Regions from separate parts of the Streptomyces sp. V4I23 genome, predicted to be linked through region 1. Evidence: predicted binding sites of a transcription regulator. Region 1 holds the regulator's gene; the other holds the start of a gene.

Region 1 (3,407 bases):
CGTGGACGACGAGAAGGACGCAAAGGGTGGTGCCGCGTGACGGAGGAGACCCCGGGCTTCGACGAGAAGCCCGACGTCCCCTCCGGCGCCACCCCTGAGGACGCCGCCGACTCCGCCGAGTCCTCCGAGAAGGAGGGCTCGGCGGCCCCGGCAGGGGACGCAGCGAAGATCGCCGGCCTGACGGCGCAGCTGGACCAGGCCCGCTCGGCGCTCGGTGAGCGCACGGGCGACCTCCAGCGCCTCCAGGCCGAGTACCAGAACTACCGCCGCCGCGTGGAGCGCGACAGGGTCACGGTCAAGGAGATCGCCACGGCGACGCTCCTGACCGAGCTGCTGCCCGTGCTCGACGACATCGGCCGCGCGAGGGAGCACGGGGAGCTGGTGGGCGGGTTCAAGTCCGTCGCCGAGTCCCTGGAGACCGCCGCGGCCAAGATGGGCCTGCAGCAGTTCGGCAAGGAGGGCGAGCCCTTCGACCCGACCGTGCACGAGGCCCTGATGCACTCGTACGCGCCGGACGTCACGGAGACGACGTGCGTCGCGGTGCTCCAGCCGGGGTACCGCATCGGCGAGCGCACGATCCGCCCCGCGCGGGTCGCGGTGGCCGAGCCCCAGCCGGGCACGGCGTCGGCGGCCAAGGAAGAGAAGAAGGCCGACGAGGAGAGCGGTGGCCCGGACGAGGGCTGACGCACGACACGTCCGGGAGGAGGGACGTCGATGAGCACGAAGGACTTCGTCGAGAAGGACTACTACAAGGTTCTCGGCGTCCCCAAGGACGCGACCGAGGCCGAGATCAAGAAGGCGTACCGGAAGCTCGCCCGCGAGAACCACCCGGACGCCAACAAGGGCGACGCCAAGGCGGAGGAGCGCTTCAAGGAGATCTCCGAGGCGAACGACATCCTCGGCGACCCCAAGCGGCGCAAGGAGTACGACGAGGCCCGCGCCCTGTTCGGCAACGGCGGCTTCCGGGCCGGTCCCGGCGCCGGCGGCACGTTCAACTTCGACCTGGGCGACCTCTTCGGGGGCGCCCCGGGCGGTGGCCAGGGCGGCGCCGGCGGTTTCGGCGGTGGCCTGGGGGACGTGTTCGGCGGCCTGTTCAACCGGGGCGCCGGCGCGGGTGCGCGCACGCAGCCGCGCCGTGGCCAGGACATCGAGTCCGAGGTGACGCTCAGCTTCACCGAGGCCGTCGACGGGGCCACGGTCCCGCTGCGAATGTCCAGCCAGGCGCCCTGCAAGGCCTGCTCCGGCACCGGCGACAAGAACGGCACGCCCCGCGTGTGTCCGACGTGCGTCGGCACCGGCCAGGTCTCGCGCGGCGGCAGCGGATCCTTCTCGCTGACCGACCCGTGCGTGGACTGCAAGGGCCGCGGCCTGATCGCCGAGACGCCCTGCGACGTCTGCAAGGGCAGCGGACGCGCCCGCTCCTCGCGCACCATGCAGGTGCGCATCCCGGCGGGTGTGTCCGACGGGCAGCGCATCCGGCTGCGCGGCAAGGGCGCACCGGGCGAGCGCGGCGGACCGGCCGGCGATCTGTACGTGGTGGTCCACGTCGACGCCCACCCGGTCTTCGGCCGCAAGGACGACAACCTGACCGTCACCGTGCCCGTCACCTACGCGGAGGCGGCGCTCGGCGGCGAGGTGAAGGTGCCCACCCTCGGCGGTCCCGCGGTCACGCTGAAGCTTCCTGCGGGCACGCCCAACGGCCGGACGATGCGCGCCCGCGGCAAGGGCGCCGTCCGCAAGGACGGCACGCGCGGGGACCTGCTGGTCACCATCGAGGTGGCCGTGCCGACCGAGCTCAGCGACAAGGCGAAGGAAGCGCTGGAGGCCTACCGCGAAGCCACCGCGGACGAGGACCCGCGGGCCGAGCTGTTCCAGGCCGCGAAGGGAGCATGACATGGAGGGCCGTCCGGGACGCAGTCGCAGCCCCTATGAACTGACCGACGAGTCGCCGGTGTACGTGATCTCGGTGGCAGCGCAGCTGTCGGGCCTGCACCCGCAGACTCTTCGGCAGTACGACCGCCTGGGTCTCGTCTCCCCCGACCGCACGGCCGGAAGGGGCCGGCGCTACTCTGCCCGCGACATCGAACTGCTGCGCACCGTCCAGCAGTTGTCGCAGGACGAGGGCATCAATCTGGCCGGGATCAAGCGCATCATCGAGCTGGAGAACCAGGTCGCGGCGCTCCAGGCCCGCGTCGCCGAGCTGTCGGCGGCCGTGGAGGGCGCGGCGGCGGCGATGCAGCAGCGTGAGGCGCAGGTCCACGCCTCCTACCGGCGCGACCTCGTTCCGTACCAGGACGTCCAGCAGACGAGCGCGCTGGTGGTGTGGCGTCCCAAGCGGCCCGACCAGGGCGGCAGATCGTCCTGAGCAGTGTGTGCCGAAAGGGCCGGAGAGCGAATGCTCTCCGGCCCTTTCGGCTCTTGGTGGAGAGGCCCGGGTACTCACTTCGAGGCCACCGCTCCGGCCATGGGGCCGCGCCTGGTGCCGAGGGAAAGTCCGAGCGCGACCGGTCAGCGAGTCCGGCGGGCGTTGAGCCGGGCGGCCTGGCGCGTCAGGTGATCTCGCTCGGCGAGGTTGGGTGCCTTCTGGGCCGCCTCGGCGTACAGCCGTGCCGCCGTCTCCAGGTCGCCGTCGCGCTCGTGGAGGTACGCCGCCACCGCGGTGTGGCGGGGCATGGGGTGTCCCCTGCTCGAAGAGCTCGGGGAGGAGTCGTCCAGCGCCGCGAGCGCCGCCAGGCCGGCGCGCGGTCCGTCGGCCTCGCCGACGGCCACCGCGCGGTTGAGCCGGACGACCGGGCTGTCGGTCAGGCGCACGAGCTCGTCGTACCACTCGACGATCTGCACCCAGTCGGTCTCCTCGACGGTGGGTGCGTCGGCGTGGAGTGCCGCGATGGCGGCCTGGGCCTGGAACTCGCCCAGCCGGTCGCGGGCGAGGGCCGCCTGCAGGATCTCGACGCCCTCGGCGATCGACGCGGTGTCCCACCGGCCGCGGTCCTGCTCGGCGAGCGGCACCAGGCTGCCGTCGGGCGCGGTCCGGGCGGCGCGCCGGGCGTGGTGGAGCAGCATGAGGGCGAGCAGCCCCGCCACCTCGGGGTGGTCGACCCGGGCCGCGAGCTGCCGGGTGAGCCGGATGGCCTCGGCGGCGAGGTCGACGTCGCCGGAGTAGCCCTCGTTGAAGACCAGGTAGAGGACGCGCAGCACGGTGGCGACGTCGCCGGGCTGGTCGAACCGCACGCCGGAGACGGTGCGCTTGGCCCGGCTGATGCGCTGTGCCATGGTGGCCTCGGGCACCAGGTAGGCCTGGGCGATCTGGCGGGTGGTCAGCCCCCCGACCGCGCGCAGCGTGAGCGCGACCGCGGACGACGGCGTCAGGGACGGATGGGCGCACAGAAAGTAGAGCTGGAGCGTGT
Region 2 (3,407 bases), 1.2 Mb from region 1:
AGCCCCTGCTGGACGTAGCGCGACCGTCGGTTTTGCACCGTCCGAACGGTGACCCCCAGCTCGCTCGCCTTCGCGGCCATCCGTTCCATCAGGGAGTAGGCAGCCGGGTCATACCCAGGGCGCGGCCCGGTGCCCGTCACGGCATCCGGCGGCAGCCCGGTCTCGACCTCCACCATGTGCCGTTCCCATTCCCGTGCCGCCTCCCGGACCGACTCCGGCAACGTTCCCAGGAGCCCCGACGGCTCCAGCGCGGGCAGCGGCTCCGTGCCGGTGACGGCGAAGTCCGGCGCCGCCATCAGATGCGAGGCCAGCACCACCGATTCCGCCCCGCCTTGTGACCGCAGGCGCACGGACGTACCGGCGAGCCCCACCACCTGGTGGTCCTCGTTGTCGTAGGTGATCCAGTCGCCAGGCCGCAGCACGGCCCCACGCTCAGCAGCCACCGGTCACCCCCGTGGAAACCACCGCCGCCGCATGCAGCGGAACCGACATGTCCACGTTCAGCTCGTGTGTCCACAGCAGATGGAACAGCACGGGCAGCACCGCGATCTCATCACCCACCGACAACACCCCGCCCATCAGCGGCCGCGGTTCCGTGAATGCCACCAGCAACTCGCAGACCACCGGCTCCAGCCGATATCGGGGGTGCCGGTATCCGGCCAGCCAGCGCACATTGCGCACGAAGATCGCGTCCGGGTTCCCCACCAGCCGGAACTCCCACCCCACCTGCGTGCAGGCCGCTCGCGTCGCCTCGAACTTCGCCACGTCCCTCGGCCTGCGACGGTCCGCCGGTCGGCAGTCGACCACCACCGCAGTGCCGTCCTCCCGGCGGGCGAAGTAGTCCGGCGCGTGAGAGACGCCCCTGCCCGCCTCCGACTGCCAGAACAGCCAGAACGGCTGCGAGGAGATCCCCACGACCAACGGATCGAAGTCCAGCAGCATCACATGATCGCGCTCCAGCCAGGACTCGTACCCGATGTGACCGCCGACTGTCGCCGACCACCACAGGCCCGGTAGATGGCGCTGTCCCTTGTACGACTTGAACGCGCGTACCGGCGCTACGTCCTCGAACCGCACCGCCCGGGCGTCGGCCAGCGGCAGGCGGAACTCCGACCCGCACCGGTCGGCGTACGCGACATCGAACCCCTCCGCCGGCGGCCCCGAGACACCACCCGGCAGAACCCCTAACGCACGTGCCACGACTCGCTAACCCCGCCCCGCGACGAAAGGTCACTCTGCAAGGCGAACGATCACGCGAAGAGTAAAGCTGCGAAACGAAGAGACCGGCGTCACAGGACAGCGAGAGAGTGATCGCTCAGAGCGAACATCACCCGGGGAACATCCAGGGGCTCATATGCATTGAGTCGGTACAGCTCAACTTGACTGCCTAAGGGGAGATCATGGCTGCCGATATCACGGCTCACTCACCGCTCACCCTGCCCGTCCTGCCGCTGGACGACGAGGTCGTACTGCCCGGCATGGTCGTGCCGCTCGACCTGTCCGACAACGAAGTACGGGCCGCGGTCGAGGCCGCCCAGGCTGCCGCCCGACCCTCCGGCAACAAGCCGAAGGTGCTGCTCGTTCCCCGCGTGGACGGCACATACGCCGCGACGGGTGTCCTCGGCACGGTCGAGCAGGTCGGCCGGCTGTCCGACGGCGATCCCGGCGCGCTCATCCGCGGTGTCGGCCGCGTCCGCATCGGCGCCGGGACCACCGGTCCCGGCGCGGCTCTGTGGGTCGAGGGCGCCGTCGTCGAGGAGACCGTTCCCGATCCGCTGCCCGGCGCCGTCACGGAGCTGGTCAAGGAGTACAAGGCGCTGGCCACCGACTGGCTGAAGAGGCGCGGTGCCTGGCAGGTCGTCGACCGCGTGCAGCAGATCGAGGGGATCTCGCAGCTCGCCGACAACTCCGGGTACTCGCCGTTCCTGACCACTCCCCAGAAGATCGAGCTGCTGGAGACCACCGACCCGGTGGCCCGGCTCAAGCTCGCCACCGAGCAGCTGCGCGACCACCTGGCCGAGCAGGAGGTGGCCGAGTCGATCGCCAAGGACGTCCAGGAAGGCGTGGACAAGCAGCAGCGCGAGTTCCTGCTGCGCCGCCAGCTGGACGCCGTGCGCAAGGAGCTGCGCGAGCTCAACGGCCAGGAGGGCGAGGACGAGTCGGACGACTACCGGGCCCGCGTCGAGGCCGCCGACCTGCCCGAGAAGGTGCGGGAGGCCGCCCTCAAGGAGGTCGAGAAGCTGGAGCGCGCGAGCGACCAGTCGCCCGAGGGCTCCTGGATCCGCACCTGGCTCGACACCGTCCTCGAACTGCCCTGGAACGAGCGCACCGAGGACTCCTACGACATCCAGGGCGCCAAGGCGACCCTGGACGCCGAGCACGCGGGCCTGCAGGACGTGAAGGAGCGGATCACCGAGTACCTGGCGGTGCGCAAGCGGCGTGCCGAGCGCGGTCTCGGGGTCGTGGGCGGCCGCAGGGGCGGCGCGGTGCTGGCCCTCGTCGGCCCGCCCGGTGTCGGCAAGACGTCGCTCGGCGAGTCCGTGGCGCACGCGATGGGCCGCAAGTTCGTGCGCGTCGCCCTCGGCGGCGTACGGGACGAGGCGGAGATCCGGGGCCACCGGCGCACCTACGTCGGCGCCCTGCCCGGCCGTATCGTCCGCGCGATCAAGGAGGCCGGTTCCATGAACCCGGTCGTCCTGCTCGACGAGATCGACAAGGTCGGCTCCGACTTCCGCGGCGACCCGGCGGCGGCTCTGCTCGAAGTCCTCGACCCCGCGCAGAACCACACCTTCCGCGACCACTACCTGGAGGTCGAACTCGACCTCAGCGACGTCGTCTTCCTCGCCACCGCCAACGTGCTGGAGGCCATCCCCGAGGCCCTGCTCGACCGGATGGAGCTCGTACGGCTCGACGGCTACACCGAGGACGAGAAGATCGTCATCGCCCGTGACCACCTCGTGCCGCGCCAGCTGGAGCGGGCGGGCCTGGAGCCGGGCGAGGTCACGCTGGACGACTCGGCGCTGCGCAAGCTGGCGGGGGAGTACACCCGTGAGGCGGGCGTGCGGAACCTGGAGCGGTCCATCGCGCGGCTGCTGCGCAAGGTGGCGGCCGAGCACGAACTGGGCGACCGTGAGCTGCCGTTCACCGTCACCGACGGTGAGCTGCGCGGGCTCATCGGACGGCCGCACCACGTGCCCGAGTCCGCCCAGGACCCGGCCGAGCGCCGCACCGCGGTGCCCGGTGTGGCCACCGGACTGGCGGTCACCGGCGCGGGCGGCGACGTGCTGTTCGTCGAGGCGTCGCTCGCCGATCCGGAGACCGGCGGCGCGGGGCTGACCCTGACCGGGCAGCTCGGCGACGTGATGAAGGAGTCCGCGCAGATCGCGCTGAGCTTCCTGCGCTCGCAC

Evidence for each region. The regulator HspR, encoded in region 1, represses chaperone genes until heat shock. The targets are predictions, from matches to a motif close to TTGAGNNNNNNNNNCTCAA.
Region 2: lon (endopeptidase La) is a predicted target of HspR. The motif match lies at 1,360-1,378, and genes of this name have one in related genera.

What each region holds. Positions count from the first base shown of each region.
Region 1 is NZ_JAUSZW010000004.1:3,826,551-3,829,957, reverse strand. It holds gene dnaK (molecular chaperone DnaK) at 1-40, shown strand, start outside; gene grpE (nucleotide exchange factor GrpE) at 37-684, shown strand; gene dnaJ (molecular chaperone DnaJ) at 715-1,893, shown strand; gene QFZ82_RS19570 (heat shock protein transcriptional repressor HspR) at 1,895-2,365, shown strand; gene QFZ82_RS19565 (RNA polymerase sigma factor) at 2,509-3,407, opposite strand, start outside.
Region 2 is NZ_JAUSZW010000004.1:2,593,403-2,596,809, reverse strand. It holds gene QFZ82_RS13785 (Mu transposase C-terminal domain-containing protein) at 1-443, opposite strand, end outside; gene QFZ82_RS13780 (TnsA-like heteromeric transposase endonuclease subunit) at 433-1,200, opposite strand; gene lon (endopeptidase La) at 1,401-3,407, shown strand, end outside.